DNA from 4 places in the Paraliobacillus sp. X-1268 genome. Region 4 is predicted to be linked to each of the others. Evidence: riboswitches for the same ligand, from Rfam matches in the RefSeq annotation. Region 4 holds a riboswitch; each other region holds the start of a gene.

Region 1 (4,219 bases), on a different contig from region 4:
AACGACTGCGCTGGAAAATCACCGATTAATAATAAATGAGAAACTTGGGCCTCACCTGACATAATAGAATATTGATAGAAATCCATAAAACGTTCTATCGTTATTAACTGATCATCAATCAGCTCTCTCCACATATCTTCAATTGAATGCATCGAATCTTCAACTAGATTATTAGTAAAAATCATATCATTACTATTCAAATGAATATGGCGATTGAAGATTGGTTTTTGATCATGAAAGACGGTGAGCACTAAGTCCGTTTTAGACCACTGAATCATAAGTAAATGCTCTTCTTTGTTAGCAAGATCCAAATTATAATAAGTCCGATATACCGATAGAAAAGACAAGTCAGCTACCATCAGTTTTACATTTGCTCGTTCAAACACTTCTAAGTAAGCATTTAACCGTTCTTTTGGATATGCAAATAAAAGAATTTTATTGGTTTGTTCTTCTTCTGCAATAACCTCAAAATCTATAACTGGATTTTGAAAAGGCAGTCGAATACTACCTTCTAATTCTAATTCAATATATTTTTTCACTTCATCTTTAGTTAATTGTTTAGGTACTGATTCTTCTCTCATCGTAACAAAAGCATCTGGAACGCAAAATGCGAGGTGCTTATTCCTCCATTTTTTATCTTTAACAACATTTTTAATGATAGTTGTTAACCTTTGTTGATCTATGATTTTCCCATCCTCAACAATGCCATGTTCCAATGGTATTTCCCCATAGTCTTTATTAGCTGTAACGTTTTTTTTAGTGGAAACAAGATATCGAATCATCGTATCATTTATAGCGATGTTTATTCTATCTTTGTTAAATAAACTCATTTGTGTTCATCCTTTAAAAAAATAATGTAATGTACCAATTGATTATTTGACTACCAAAAAAATAAGTAGTTAACGCAGCGATGCAAATAGAGGGTCCAAATGGCACCGGACTTTTACGATTGATTCTTCTAGTAGCCAGTAATAGCAATGTGATAATTGTCCCGAAAATAGTTGCTAGAAAAAAAGTTAGTAGAATTCCTTTATATCCTAACACAATTCCTAGTATAGTGAATAACTTCATATCACCCGCACCCATACCACCTTTACTAACAAGAATGATCAGCGTTAATAATATAAATCCGACTGCTGCACCAGCAATTGAAGACCACCACGGTTCTAACGGATCAATAAAGCGTAAAATAATTAAAAACGGTAGGAAAAACAATAAAACTTTGTTAGGTATTAGCATATAAGTGATGTCAGAAACAACGATAATCACACATAAAGAAGTGAGTATTAGTGCCATTACTAGCTCTAATTGAAACCCAAAAAAATAATAGCTAAAACTGAAAAGGAAAGCTGTAGATAATTCTATTGTAGGATAAAGAGGGGAAATCTTTTCTTTACAGTTTCTGCATTTACCAGTTTGAAACAGATAAGAAAATATCGGAATCAGCTCATACCAATGCAATGTTTTATCACAACGAGGGCAATAAGAACGTTCAGATTCTAAGAAATTATTATTCGGTACACGCAAACCAACAACATTATAGAATGAACCAAATACACTTCCAAAAATAAAAAAGATAACGATATAATAGACTTCCATATTTTTTATCTCCTAATTATGTATAAAAGACCCCTTTGGGAAGGGATCTTTTATATTGAAAATTAATTTTCATTAACCTGATTATGGTGTTGTAGTTGGTTTAGTAAAACTGTATGTCCCACCATCTTTATATATCACTCTTGTTTTGACATAATCTCCATCTTCTAAATAGCCATCATCAATCAAATCCTGTACTGTAGTACTGCTACTCGTAAAATTACCCTCTACATCTGCTAGTCTTGCAGCATCAAGGATTAGTTCCTCTTGTGCCTCAGCAGCATTACTTCTAGCATCTTCAGTTATATTCCCAATTGCAGGAACAGCAATTGCTACAATAATACCTAAAATAACAATAACTGCTAAAAGCTCTACTAATGTAAAACCTTTCTCATTGCGTAACATTTTCCTCATTCTAGTTAACATTTTATTATTCCTCCTCATTTAATTTCTCTTATAAAAAAAGACTCACAGCATAAAGATGGTGTCAGTCGGTTGCACTACTAGCTCAAATTTATCCAAGTGCCCAGATACAGATAAACCTTCATTGCTTCTACTATTCGTTTTATACTAATAGTTCTATTATACTACATTTTTATAACCTGTCTACACTTTTAGATATTTTCAAACAAGCTAAACATAGGTATAACGATCGCTAAAACAATTGCGCCTACGATTACAGCTAAAAACAGAATCATTATCGGTTCAATTAATGACTTTAACTTTTCCGATGATTCATCTAATTCTTGTTCATAAAAGTCAGAAACTTTTTTCAACATCGCATCAATTGAACCTGTTCGTTCGCCTACAACAATCATTTGTGTAATTAATTTAGGGAAAACCCAATGTTTTTCCATAGGCGTGGCTAGTGACTCTCCCTTTTCAAGGGAATCTCTACTTTCACGCAAAACTTGTTTAATTACTTTATTATCTATAACCCGTTCCGTTATCGTAACAGCTTGTAAGATTGGTACAGAACTATTTAACAAAGAACTTAATGTTTGCGTCATTCTAGCGAGTAAAGATTTTTGAATAAACATACCGAATATTGGAATTCGAAGTTTTATGACATCAAATAAATAAGAAATGTTTGGGCGTCGATTTAATAATCTAATCGTCACACCTAATACTAATATTAGTATCATCATAATCCACCAATAAGACTGAACCATATCGCTAATATTTAATATCGCTGCTGTATATGGTGGTATTTCTTGGTCAAAAGATAGGAACATGTCCGTGAAAATCGGTACAATAAATGCAAGTAAAAAAATAGTGATAAATACGGCAACAATACCAACCACAACAGGATAGGTTAATGCAGTTATGATCTTTTGTTTTAACTGGTATTGTTTCTCATAATAAGTAGCCATTCTATCAAGGATTTCATCTAAATTACCACTAATTTCTCCAGCATGGATCATACTGATTAATAATTCAGGGAAAAGACGAGGAAATTCTGCTAATGCATCAGATAGGCCAATTCCTTCTTCTAGATCGTTTTGAATTTGTTGTAGTGCTTTTTTTAGTGGTTTACTTTGTGTTTGATCTTCTAGAATAGAAGTTGTTTCTACTAATGTTATACCGGCATCTATTAACGTCGAAAATTGACGGAGAAAAATAACAAAATCCTTATTCTTTATTGGATTACCTATATAAATATCTTTGTATAAAAATGAGTTCAATTCATTTATCTCAAATAAAATTAGTCCTTGAGACTTTAATTGTTTGATCGCTTCTTTTTCATTCTCGCTACTAATTTTCCCTTTTTTTATCTTGCCATCGACAGATTTCGCTTTATACGCATAATAGTTCATAAAATTCCACCTCTTCCCCCATCATAACTTGAACTAAAAAGTCATATCTTTTAAATACGGAGATGCATGTTTTTGCGTTATAATTCCTTGTTGTATCATCCGTTTTATATCCATCGTCATGGTATGCATACCATACTCTTTAGACGTTTGCATGGTGTTAGGAATCTGATGCATTTTTTCTGATCGAATTAAGTTTTTTACTGCAGGTGTGTTAATTAAAATTTCAGTTGCTGCTGCTCGTCCAAATCCTTTTGCCAAAGGAAACAAGCGCTGCGATACAATGGCCTCTAACACATTAGCAAGTTGAATTCTTATTTGACTCTTTTGGTGGGCAGGAAAAACATCAATAATTCGATCCATCGTTGAGGACGCATCAGTTGTGTGCAGTGTTCCTAGAACTAAATGTCCCGTTTCTGCAGCAGTTATTGCTGTAGAAATTGTTTCTAAGTCGCGCATCTCACCAACTAGTATCACATCTGGATCTTGACGCAAACACGCACGTAACCCTTTTTGAAAACTACTCGTATCGAAACCTACTTCTCTTTGATCGATAATGCATTTGTTATGCTGATACAGATATTCGATTGGATCCTCTAACGTAATAATATGTCGGTTCATTGTTTTGTTCATATAATCAATCATTGCTGCTAAAGAAGTACTTTTTCCACTTCCAGTTGGACCTGTTACCAATACTAACCCTTGTGGTAACCCTGCTATTTCTTTCAATACGTTAGGTAAATCTAAATCTTCAATAGATGGAATCGTAGTTGGAATCGTTCGAATAGCTAATGAGATACAATTTCGCT
Region 2 (4,219 bases), on a different contig from region 4:
TACTACCAGTCTATCATCGCTAAATACCAAGAACGGATGCAAAGTAAAGAAGTTCTACCTGAAATGTTTATTAATAGCATCAATATGTATCAAGTTTTTGAATTTATTAATAACAAGCAACTAGATGGGTTAACGAACTACCTTGTTGATGCTGTTAAAAAGTTGGACGCCGTGGGGTCTGACTTTGCGATAATCTCGGCAAACACACCTCATATTGTATTTGAAGAAGTCCAAAAACAAATCCCGATTCCAATGATAAGTATTGTTGAGGCCACATATAATAAGACTTTGGAGTTTGGCTTGAAAAATATTGGATTAATCGGAACGAAATACACAATGGAAAATGACTTTTTTAAATCTCCATTTACATCACGGAATAAAAAAGTCACTGTACCAACGGAATCTGAACAGCAATATATCCATGGTAAGATTGTAGCGGAACTGGAAAATGGGATTGTGAATAATGAGACCAAAATAAACTATTTGAACATAATCAAACGGATGAAAGAAGAGGAAGGTATCGAAGGAGTAATTTTGGGCTGTACAGAACTTCCCATGATTATTAAGGGAGAAGATTTGGATATCCCCGTTTTTAATACTACAGAAATTCATGTCAACCGAATTGTAGATACAATTTTTAGATGAGCGATTAGAAAGTAATTTAGTTGAAATCGATTATTTATAATTATTTTTCTAGGGCCTACACCTTTTGATGTAGGCTTTTTGCTATACTAAAATTTTTTAAACATAATTGAAAATGTACTTAGAACTCGAATGAATTTGAGTGATTGAGGCGAATTATCTTATGATCTATTATTATCCAAATAAAACTACACAGTGCTCAATTAATAAAAATCGACAATCGAATAATAAAATGTCGAAACAACACTAAATATCACGTTTTTTCGTTGCGGTGTCAATAATTTGCTTGTATTATACTTGTATATCAATTTTTTTTAGCTGACACCAATATCTACGAAAAATTTTATAGAATTGACCTCTTTCATTATATTTTGGTGTAAGATTGGATACTGCGGGAAATGATACTATTTTTATCCATTTTTGAAAAAAATAAGCAGCTCAAGTACTTAAGAACGTGAGGTGAATGGAGATTATGCAGTATAAGAGAGAGACAGCGTTTCGTTATGCTTTTGAACAACCAATTTCTGCACTATTTAGAATAGAAAACATTAATGGGAATTCCGTAACTACTTCTGCTGGAGAAGCTAAAATAATTGACATAAGTACAGAAGGGGTCAAATTCACTTCAAAATTGAATATACCAGAAACAGACAAGTCGATCCATCTAGTCATATCTTTTGAATTAAATAAGCAAGAAATGAAATTTAAAGGGATAATAGTTTGGAAGAAAAAAAACCATACTACAAATGATTATGGTGTTAATCTAATGATTGAAGAAAATGCTAAAAAAGAGTTAATAGAACAATTGAAAATATATTCAAAAAAAGTAAAAGGTAATATTGATTAAACTTATTCTTAAATTAATTGTTTGATTTATTTGAAATCGAATATTTATAATTATGTTTCTAGAGCCTACACCATTTGATGTAGGCTTTTTGCTATCCTGAATTCTAATTAATTAATATTTTTCGACAAAAAATTTAAAATACCCCCTCAAATAAAAATAATTCCACGTATTAATAGTAGATTCCTAATTTCAATAAAAACAAAGGCAAAACCATTGAAAGGTGGTGACGCTAAGCTAGAGGGACTAAAAGGTAAATATGCCTATGTCAGCCAGTTGCGATAAGTGAAATAGATACGTTTTTTGGCATTATATTATTCGTGTGAGGGAGAGAATTATTTTGAAAATAAAAGACATATGTGCTACCGGTTTTTTGATAGTCGGCGTATTATTTACTAGCAATTCTGTATATGCAGAAGTTGATACGAGTCAATTAAATGAAATTGAGGACTTGAACAATGAGGATGTAATAGAAGATACAGGTTTAACACCAGATAACTTCTTTTACTTTTTAGATAAAGCAGTAGAAAATTTGCAATTACTACTTACAACTGATTCAGAAAAGGAATCGGAGCTTTTACTTCAAATAGTAGCAGAACGTTTATCAGAATCAGAACAAATGGTTGATGAAGAGCAAGAAGAATATATGAGTGAATTAATTGAGGAATATTTAGTTGCATTAGAAAAGGCACAAGAAGAGGTTGCAGAAGTTGTATCCAATGAACAAGTTGAAGAGGATATCAAAGAAACATTAGCAACTGAATTGGAAGACTCCACAACGGTAACAGAGGAAGTAACAGAAACTATAGAAGAAGAAAAGTTAGTAGAATTTGAAGAAAGGCAACAAGAAGCTTATTTAGTAGCAAATGTTGTAAAAGACCTTGATCCCGAAAAGGTTGCGGAATTACGTGCTCAAGAGCTTGGGTTTGGTCAAATTGTTAAAGTGGTCACTTTAGCAGAAGAGAGCGGTAAAACAGAGGAAGAAATTATTGCTTTATTACAAGAAGGTAAAGGATTTGGTGAAATAGCGAAAGAGTTGAATATCCACCCTTCTCAAATCATGAAAAAGGTAATGGCTAAAAAAGAAAAAGAAATGGAGCAATTGCTAGAAGAAGCGAATGCGTCTGGTGATGAAGAGGCAATCTCGAAACTATCTACTTCATTAGCAAACCTTGATATAAAGAAACTAGATTTTAACGTCACATATGATGAATTGACGGTTGAAGATAAAGCGGTTGTGGATGAAACAGAAATAGAAGTAGTTTCTGATGAAACAACACAAGATGAGGCAAACGACACGATAGTTGAAACGATAGAAGAGACTGAAAATGAATTAATAGAGGAAACAACATCAGAGAACACAGAAGAAGTGGTTGAAGATGAGGTAGAAAACGAAAGAAAAGAAGAAACAAACGAATTGTCCAAAGTAGCTACTGAAGTTGCAGAGGCTGAGAAACAGGCAGCTAAAGAAGAAAAAGCAAGATTAAAAGAGTTAGAGAAAGAAGCGAAACAACAAGCAAAAGAAGAAGCTAAAAAAGAGAAAGAAAGACTAAAAGTATTAGAAAAAGAAGCAGCAGAACAAGCGAGAGAAGCCGCAAAAGAAGCAGCAGAGCAAGCGAGAGAAGAGGCAAAAGAAGCGAAAGAGAAATTGAAAGAAGAGAAGAAAGAACAAGCTGATAAAGCTAAAGAGGCAGCAAAAGGAAAACAAAACAAAGAAGACTAAAGGTAAAATGAAGGAGCCCTATTTTAGGGCTCCTTAAGTCTATTATATTGTTCTTATAAGTAAGAAGATTTAGATGATAGATTCAAATATATGAATAGACAAGTTTTGGTTATTTACCTATACATAAAAAAATCGTATGCTTAGAGTTCAAATGACTGATGATTGAGGGGTGAATAGGGTGCATGAAACTGAAGTGAATCACTATATAAAAGCTGCATCAAATGGTGATGACATTGCTAGAGAGAAATTAATTAATCATCATAAACCCTATATTATCAATACAGTTGGACATGTTTGTAAAAGATTTATCACGTGGAGTGATGAAGAGTCTAGTCTAGGATTACTAGCATTTGATCGCGCAATTGACACATATGATAGTTGCGCTAATAAAAGCTTTCTAAATTATGTATATTTACTTATTAAACGAGAGTTAATAGACTACTTTCGTCGAGAAACTAAGCTAAAACATATACCATTAGAAGTAGAATCAATTAATAGTGAGGATTCAGTAACTGTTTATGATGTTGATCATTCTATGGATACGTATCACCAACATCTTCAACAAAGAGAATTAGTGGAAGAAATTCTGGAATTAAGCGAAATCTTAAAACAATTCAACATTGAATTTGAAGAATTGGAAGCATGTTCCCCTACACATCGGAAAACGAAAGCAAACTTGATTACAATTGCGAATGATTTTATTCAAAATCCAGAGTTAGTAGATTTCTTTTTAAAAAAGAAACGTTTTCCTGTTACTAGATTTATAGAAGTGTCTGGTCATCGATTAAAAACGGTTGAGAGACATAGGAAGTATATCGTGGCTTTGGTTGTTGTACGACTGCATCCAGAATGGCGACAACTATCTGCCTATATACAAGTAACATTCGGAAATGAGGGGAAATCATGAGGTCAAACCGGTTTAATGGAGTCGTTATAAAAGTCACTGCACACTATATTACAATCTTGTGTAAGGATGGTAACTTTAAAAACATGCCGCGTTCAAAGAATGA
Region 3 (4,219 bases), on a different contig from region 4:
TTTTTTCACTATTTTGTTGATCAGCTAAAAAAGCCTCTGTTTGTGCTTTAAGTCCTTCAACCGACTTTTTAAGGTTGCTTTTTTCATCATCTGACAGTTCTGTATTTCTAGAAATATTTAGTCTCTTAAAAAGATCAGAGACATGTACTTGAATCAAGTCACTTGATATTTGATTCAACTGGTTTTGGATATCCCCATCTGTCAATGTTCTCCCCCCTTTTGGCTAAGTTATCTTACACCATATATATATACGATTATCTATAATGTGAGCGGGTTCTTATCACGAATAGTACAAGAATGGACAAATGTTACCGATTGAAACGACTAGAAAATAAAAAAGCAACCGACACAATCATTGACTGTGACGATTACTTTCATTAACTAGCATTTTTCAATCTACGGTTTCTGTTGCAAAAGAACTTAAAAGAATCTCTTCAAATGCATTAACATCTGACGGTTTCGCATATAAATAACCTTGTCCATATCCACATTGTAACTCTAAGAGAGCTTTAGCTTGCTGGTGTGTTTCTATTCCCTCAGCAATTATATTTAAATTTAAGTTTATTCCAATATCTATAATTGTTTTTACAATAGAAAGATCCTTTGCATTTTCTATATGCTCGATAAAGGACTTATCTATTTTAATTGTGTTAATAGGTAACTCTTTTAGGATATGTAATGACGAATAACCTGTACCAAAATCATCAATAGCAGTTTCAATTCCAAGTTCTTTTAAACCGTTTAAAACCTCAATGGACGATTCAATATTATGCATAATACTTTCTGTTATTTCCAATTCTAAATAGTTTGCTGGAAGACCTGTTTCAATTAAAACATCACGTACTATCGTAACAAAGCTTTCTTGTTCAAACTGTTGGACAGAAATATTTACGGAAACACATAACGGTTGAAAACCTTTCTTTTGCCAATCTATATTCTGCTGACAAGCTCTACGCATGACCCATTCACCAATCGAAAATATTTGTCCCGTTTCCTCTGCTATGGGAATAAATTCAGCAGGTGAGACTTGACCTAATACTGGATGATTCCATCTTAACAATGCTTCCATTCCAATTATCGCACCTGATTGGATATTTACTTTTGGTTGATACAAAAGTGATAATTGATTTAATTCAATTGCTTTTTTTAACTCAATCTCAATTGTCATTTTGCGCGTAATATGTGCATTTAGTTCTGGATTAAAAAAGTGATATTTATTTCCCTTACTCTTCGCAACATACATTGCTGCATCTGCATGTTTAAATAATTTAAGTCCGTCTAACCCATCGGTTGGATACATACTAATTCCAATGCTGGGTGCAATGGGAATTTCATGATAATCAATTAAAAAAGGTTTGTTAAAAACACACAACAAGTTATCGGCAATATGGCTACAATCCTTTTGATTCTGACCTGGCAAAATAACAACAAACTCGTCTCCCCCAACTCGATAAACATCTGCCGTACTGCTTAATACTTTTCTTAATCTGTCTGAGGCTATTTGTAAGACACGATCTCCAATTTGGTGTCCTAATGTATCATTAATACTCTTAAAGCGATCTAAATCCATTAACAATAACGCCAACGGTTTATTAGATTCTTTAGCCTTTTCCATCATCGTTCCTAGATCTTCAATAAAGGAAGCTCTATTTTTCAAACCTGTTAATGTATCATGATAAGCTAAGTTTCTATACTCACTTACTAACTTACTGTTTTTTCGCATAACTACTAGTTGGCGACCAATAATCATGAAAAAGGTAACACTTAATCCTATACTTAACGCATTAAGTTCCCAATTATAACTTTGTGTTACGAGGATTAATAATGTAATCGCACTAATATAAGGTAAGGCATTTTCTCTGTTGTTAAAGTAATTAATGACTTTCCAATCTAACTCTGTTGTATTTGAATGCACGAATTTCCCTGAGACACCAATCATTAATAAAGCGAAAAACCAAACAACATCCACAAGACTTCCAATCTGATATCCTCCCATTACATTTAAATACGTATAGTATATATCAGCAACTACTTGAAAAAAGAAGCCAGCAATTATAAAGATCATGATCTCCTTTTCTTTAGAATTATGTGATAGGAAATATAAATTTGAAATCGCAAACAAAATACTAATACTGCAAATTAGGTAAAGTAAGGTGACCACCGTGCCAAATATCTCTTCTCCTTGAGCAACTAGAATTGGACTCATTAAATAATACGCACTGACTGAAGTTGTAAAAGTCATAAAAACCACTACGGTAAATAAATAGGGAGTAGTAGAAATAGTTGTTTTAATAACCCTAATTTTATAAAGTAACCCAATTAGAAAACAAATATAAGCTAGTAACCATAATAAAAAAGATGCTTCAGGATACTTCATAGAATCCAGTGTTAGGAAAGCTACCAACCAATTAATACTAGAAACTGTATGAAAAAATAGACCGATACTTAAAATCAGCCAAAAATACCTTTGTTTATCAGTAGTAATACGATATGCTTTGTTTAACCAAAATAAAGCAATAATTCCGAGTATAGCTTGTAGACTAATAGTAAGAAAAGAACGTAGCCAATCATGATCCTGTAAAAGTAACAAGACAATATAATAACTAAAAGCTATACTAAAAGCGGATAAAATCGCTTTTCGTTTAGAGGAAAACATCGCACTTCACCCCGATCCAGATAGTCACAACATACATAAAAAGGCTATTCCCAATGGAAATAACCTTAGAATTACCAGTTATCGTTGCCCATTTGGTAACACAGCCACCATAGTTTTCCCTTAGGCCTGTTACTTTGCGTCCTTATTTTTCAATAAGTTTGCCTTTTCAATGCAGAAGTTCATTTTTATAATATAGTTCGATTGTATCATAAATAAGCAGCCTATGCGGTACTTTATAACTATAATTTGACTTCAAACAAAATATTTCCCATAAAATTCACTGTATTAAATAGTTGGTTTATGCAAATCACTTTATTTTTTTCTTTAACACGGTAATAATAGATATAGAAATGAGGTGTCGAACATGCAATGTAAAATGAATCGCAATGCTGCAAAAATACTTAGAGGTTGGTTGGAAAGTGATGGTGCAGAAGGAAAAATGGTTCGTGTATATGTAACGGAGATGCACGGAAATCATGCGCACTATGACGTGATGTTAGATACACCGACAGAACATGATGAAATTGTTAAAACGGATAAAGATATCGATGTATTACTAGATGCTAGAGAAGACTTTTTAGATGGCGTCTGGATTCAATATTTCTTTGTTCCACAAGAAGGATTTGCTATAAGTAACTCATCTAAAGGCTTACCGCCACATCATCATTAAAAAACACGCGTCTATCCATTATTCAGATGATAGACGCGTGTTTTTCTCACTAATAAAAAATTTCTATTTTTGATGACGTTAATTCCATTCCTTGAATTTCGAGACTAGTTTTTTCACTTTCTTTACTAGCCTTCCCTCTTCTTTTCTTTGCTTTTGCCACTCGTTATAGCTTGCTATACCAATTAATAGGAAACCTGCAAGTAATAGATACGCCCACCAAGGCATATTGCCCCAATATGGTTTAGTCTGATAGATCACATTAAAGAGAAGTGTACCAAACCCAATAAAAAAGTAAGATTTAATTTGAAATTGAGCTCCTATCACTAAAGATAGTAAGGAAAGAACTCCGACAATTAAAGCATCCCATATCGTATTACTCGAAATTGCATCCATTACTAAAATGACGGTCACTAACAATAAAGAGAGCGATTGAATAGGTGACATTATGTTTTTATAGTTTTTCCAAGTCTTCAGACTCAAAATAATTGCTAAGACAAGAACAGGTAAAACCCTAAATTCCGTATGAAAAAGTTCCGAAATAAAAGAGAGATATTCCTCTATAATAGAATAATAAGTTGGCAGAAAACTAACCAAACCTAATGTGACAATAGCTTTCTGCGCTATGTGATATTGAAACCTTCTCACTTGCGCAAATAGCCATATCGTTAGTAACACATATGGAATAATCTGTATCCAAACACTATTAAATGTTTGAAGAAAAGTGAAAGAATAACCAAGATAAAATACAGCTACAATAGAATACCAATCAATATAGCGACTTTCTTCATTCCATTGGTACAGGCTCTTAAACAAGATTTTCCCTGCAATAAATAGAATAAAAAAACTAGCCAAACTAATTAAAAACAACTGAGTATCTTGATACAAATAGCGTT
Region 4 (4,219 bases):
CGGTGAAGATACGCCTAAAGAAATGTACTTAAAACAAAACTATAAGTATCGTGATTTTAAATATGAAGCACAAAAAATATATCAAGATTAGATTTTAATGAATTTTATAAGAAACCAGGAATTTTGCCACATTTGTCGAAAAGGTAACTAATGAACACCAAATTACTTTAAAAAGAAAGCGAGGCTTATATGAAAAAACTATATATTAAGCAAAAAGTTTTTAGTTTGGGTGGTAATTTCACTGTTAAGGACGAATTTGAACAAGATAAGTATGTGATAAAAGGAAGTTTCCTTTCCATTCCAAAAACTTTTACTATCAAAGATACCTCTGAAAATGAAATTGGTACAATAACAAAGAAGGTATTTAGTCTAATGCCGAAATTTTTCGTTCAGGTTGATGGAAAAGATGTTGTTACTATTAAAAAGGAATTTTCTTTTTTAAAATCACGCTATCAAATTGAAGGGCAAGATATTTCAGTACGTGGTGACTGGTGGGACAAAAAATTTGATATAGTGAGCAATGGCGAAATAGTAGGCCAAGTTACCGAAAAATGGTTATCATGGGGCGACACCTATGAGGTAAACGTTAACGACGAATCACTAGAACATATAATTATTTCATTAGTTATAGCGATTGACTTTGTCAAACAAGAAGAAAGCACCGTAGCAACAAATGCGGGTAATTAATTACAACAGAGGGGGCAGAAGAAGATGCTGTTAGCACTATATAATGTAGATAAACAGTTACATACAATAGATGAAACGGTCCCTAGCTTGACACCATATTTATTAAAACAACAGAATCCAACACCAGTTATAATTGTATGCCCAGGTGGTGGGTATACACATCGTGCAGAACACGAGGGAACACCTATTGCAGAATGGCTCAATGAAATTGGAATAGCAGCAGTAGTATTACATTACAGAATAGCTCCTCATCAACAACCGACTCCGTTAAATGACGCTAAACGAGCTATTCGCACTGTTAGACATCATGCTAGCGAATGGAATATAGACCCAGATCGAGTCGGTATATTAGGTTTTTCTGCAGGCGGGCATTTGGCAGCTTCCGCTGGTATTCATTACGATGAGGGTAATCCTGAGGCGACTGATGCCATTGAACATCAAAGCAGTCGTCCTAATCTAATGGTACTATGTTACCCTGTTATTTCGATGGGTGAATTTACGCATGAAGGCAGTAAGCAGGCTTTACTTGGCGAACAACCTAATTCTTCTTTAGTGGAACTTATGTCTTTGGAATACCATGTTACAATTGACACACCACCTGCTTTTTTATGGCATACAGTAGATGATGGCGCCGTTCCAGTAGAGAACAGTCTACAGTTTGCTAGTGCTTTAAGTAGAAAAAAAGTTCCTTATGCGTTGCATGTTTTTGAAAGTGGCCGACATGGACTTGGACTTGCGAATGATCTGAAAGATGTCAGCTGGTGGACATCTGTTTGTGAAATGTGGCTAAGAAAAAGGGGATTTTAAAACACAAGTAAAAAGTAAACATAATCTGAATTTCTGTATATTTTAATATAAATGTTAATCTGAGTTTTCTAGGGAGTGACGTTATTTATGTCTACTCCCTAGTTTTCTCACTATTTTCGTCATCCAATAAGCACTAATCGCTATAACCAAATCAACAAGTAACAGATAAAATGAATTCATTCCTTTATCAAATTTTAATAATCCTACCTTATCTTCAATAATTGCTAATCCAAACGCAAAAAGAATACTTAATAGTAAGATGTATAAATAAAAACTCTTCTTATTATTCGTACAATACTGGTATATAAGTAAAAAAGCTACTGGTAGTGCGGAAGCAGTCATGCTGTGCATAGGGGATAAACGGTGTAAGAAAATAGGTGTGAACGAAAAAACCGTGACGCGATAATATAATTTCTGCGTATGTCCAGAGCATATGTACTGTATAACCAAAGAAAAAAACTTCAAAAATTCGTTTGCGATCCACTTTAAAATAAAGAAGAACCAAGGGTGATAAAAAGAAAAGAACAACTATCCAGAATTGCCATGTTCCAAAGCTTGAATAGGCATGCCAATACGAACGGAAAAGTTCATTTAACGCTTCGTTCTTATCATATATATTCTCCCAGTACGTTTGATAGTCCATGAAGAGCCCTCCTATAGTAGCAATAGTATTTTTCTTATTTTGTGACGTTAAATGTAATCTATACCGAAAAGAATTAAACCGTAGTGTAATTTAACTGCGTTCTTTAGCTTAAAAATATACAATAGCCTTTTCGGTCGAAATATGTTGAATTATAATTAAAAATAAGCTATTCTTAAAACAATACTAAAGTACTAATAAAAGGTGTTACTAAATAGAATATCACGAAAAAGGCAAACTATTTGAAAGAATAGGACGCAAAGTCATGGGTCTAAGGTATGGATTTATCTTCATTACTATTGATCGCCAGACCACCAAATTACATTTACAGTTATTTTGGCTATACATTGATTTGTGATAGCTTTTTTTATACTCTTTTATCGAACTACTAATAGTTATGAGTAGAACTATGTTAATTAGTATTTATAGATTATAAAAAGAGGTGTAAACATGAGACTAATCAGTATCTCAGACTATGACAACAAAAGTATGGTACTTGCCAAGCCAATATATGATTCGAGCAAACGTGTTTTACTTGCAACTGGTAGAACGATCGATCCTAAAATACAATCTAGACTAGAAAACATGGGCATTAATTTTCTTTTTATAGAGGATGAGGTTTCTAAAGGAATTACAATTGAAGATATGCTCGATATGCCAACATGGACAGACGCCATTCAAGCAGTTAAAACCTTTTATGAACATGTGACGCAAAAAAGCACGCCGGAATTAAAACCTATTCAGCAAGTAGCAGGCATATTGCTTAAAGAAGTAAAGCATAGACCAACACTTATACTTATTCCATCGGGAACAATGACAAAGGAATTACAGCCTTATGCACATGCAGTTAATGTCACAATTCTGGCTTTATTGACTGCCAAAGAAATGGGCTATAATGACTTAAAACTTAGGGATCTAGCAATTGGTTCCTTATTACATGATATAGGTAAAGCAATTGATACAGATGAACAGAAACATCCTGATTCAGGGTTCCAATTATTGCGAACAATTAGTCAGTTTAGTATTGTATCAGCTCATATTGCCTATCAGCATCATGAAACATTAGACGGAAAGGGTTTTCCACGTCAAATAAAGGATAATGATTTTCTAGAAATTGCTCAAATTTGCGCTGTTGCAAACCGCTATGATAATTTAATTGTAAAAAAAAAGCTTCCACCACATGATGCTATGGAAGCAATTATGGCTATGTCAGATCGTTTGTATTCGCACAAAATTGTTACAGCTTTTAGTCAATCCATTTCTACTTACCCACCAGGAACGAAAGTACTGATCAATCATAATCAACCAGCAATTGTTACTGAAATAAACAAACATTTTCATCGACCAATGATAAAAATACTTGCGACTGAAAAAGTGATTGATCTAATTGATAATCCTACGTTTATGATAAAACCATTTGAATCAGCAGTATAGATTACTCTCCGAATAATTTCACTTTAAACGATCCATGTTAGCATTAGGAGGTGTTTAAAGTGGGAAAAGACCGTCAAGAAAAGAAATTAAGAGAAAGTGGACGTGTTGAATCTGATCGAGATCAAGATCTAAGTAAAGCAGGAGCAACTAAAATGTCTAGCCCTGAAGAAGGCAGAAAATTGAACGATGGGAAATAAGGCAGCATAGTATCAAAAAATAGATTTTGAAGAACACTTTTCTTTTTTTAGAAAAGTGTTCTTTATTATATGAAAAATAAAAAAATTAAAAGAGGAATCTAAATTGATTGGATATTTATGTTAAAATAAATATAACTTTGTGGTAAGAGATTACAAAAGTTAATACTAATTTTTTTGTTGAAGGAGAGTTTTATGATTCAAAACGTTTTTAAAGAAGCGATGACAATACTTAGTAATAATTGGTTGAAGATTATCGGAATGGTTCTTCTAACTTATTTTATCAAGCTTTTACTTGGAACAGTGCCTATTCAGGGGTCTGTAAGTATTAGAATGGATCCATTAGCAGTATCAAGTTTAGACTCAATACAGTCATTACTAATAGGACCATTAGTAAATAGCATATTGTTTTTTATACTTCTTCAATACATTATCCTAACCAAAAACACGATGAGAA

What was found. Region 4 has a riboswitch for cyclic di-GMP ahead of D2K62_RS01145 (HD-GYP domain-containing protein). Riboswitches for the same ligand answer to the same signal wherever they lie in the genome.
Region 1: another riboswitch for cyclic di-GMP. It lies ahead of D2K62_RS09095 (competence type IV pilus major pilin ComGC); the one in region 4 lies ahead of D2K62_RS01145 (HD-GYP domain-containing protein).
Region 2: another riboswitch for cyclic di-GMP. It lies ahead of D2K62_RS07835 (DUF5667 domain-containing protein); the one in region 4 lies ahead of D2K62_RS01145 (HD-GYP domain-containing protein).
Region 3: another riboswitch for cyclic di-GMP. It lies ahead of D2K62_RS07770 (putative bifunctional diguanylate cyclase/phosphodiesterase); the one in region 4 lies ahead of D2K62_RS01145 (HD-GYP domain-containing protein).

Annotation. Positions count from the first base shown of each region.
Region 1 is NZ_QJSK01000005.1:111,179-115,397, reverse strand. It holds gene pilM (type IV pilus biogenesis protein PilM) at 1-830, opposite strand, end outside; gene D2K62_RS09100 (prepilin peptidase) at 844-1,599, opposite strand; gene D2K62_RS09095 (competence type IV pilus major pilin ComGC) at 1,681-2,022, opposite strand; cyclic di-GMP riboswitch class II at 2,077-2,157, opposite strand; gene D2K62_RS09090 (type II secretion system F family protein) at 2,211-3,413, opposite strand; gene D2K62_RS09085 (type IV pilus twitching motility protein PilT) at 3,447-4,219, opposite strand, start outside.
Region 2 is NZ_QJSK01000004.1:36,853-41,071, reverse strand. It holds gene D2K62_RS07845 (aspartate/glutamate racemase family protein) at 1-645, shown strand, start outside; gene D2K62_RS07840 (PilZ domain-containing protein) at 1,115-1,489, shown strand; cyclic di-GMP riboswitch class I at 1,683-1,770, shown strand; gene D2K62_RS07835 (DUF5667 domain-containing protein) at 1,827-3,209, shown strand; gene D2K62_RS07830 (sigma factor) at 3,388-4,116, shown strand; partial or broken gene D2K62_RS19535 (anti-sigma factor domain-containing protein) at 4,113-4,219, shown strand, end outside.
Region 3 is NZ_QJSK01000004.1:18,198-22,416, forward strand. It holds gene D2K62_RS07765 (hypothetical protein) at 1-205, opposite strand, end outside; gene D2K62_RS07770 (putative bifunctional diguanylate cyclase/phosphodiesterase) at 392-2,656, opposite strand; cyclic di-GMP riboswitch class I at 2,748-2,829, opposite strand; gene D2K62_RS07775 (iron-sulfur cluster assembly accessory protein) at 3,021-3,326, shown strand; gene D2K62_RS07780 (SCO7613 C-terminal domain-containing membrane protein) at 3,405-4,219, opposite strand, start outside.
Region 4 is NZ_QJSK01000001.1:207,599-211,817, reverse strand. It holds gene D2K62_RS19000 (GNAT family N-acetyltransferase) at 1-91, shown strand, start outside; gene D2K62_RS01160 (LURP-one-related/scramblase family protein) at 190-687, shown strand; gene D2K62_RS01155 (alpha/beta hydrolase) at 712-1,494, shown strand; gene D2K62_RS19350 (hypothetical protein) at 1,778-2,137, opposite strand; cyclic di-GMP riboswitch class I at 2,357-2,453, shown strand; gene D2K62_RS01145 (HD-GYP domain-containing protein) at 2,585-3,568, shown strand; gene D2K62_RS01140 (YpzI family protein) at 3,628-3,765, shown strand; gene D2K62_RS01135 (DUF975 family protein) at 3,958-4,219, shown strand, end outside.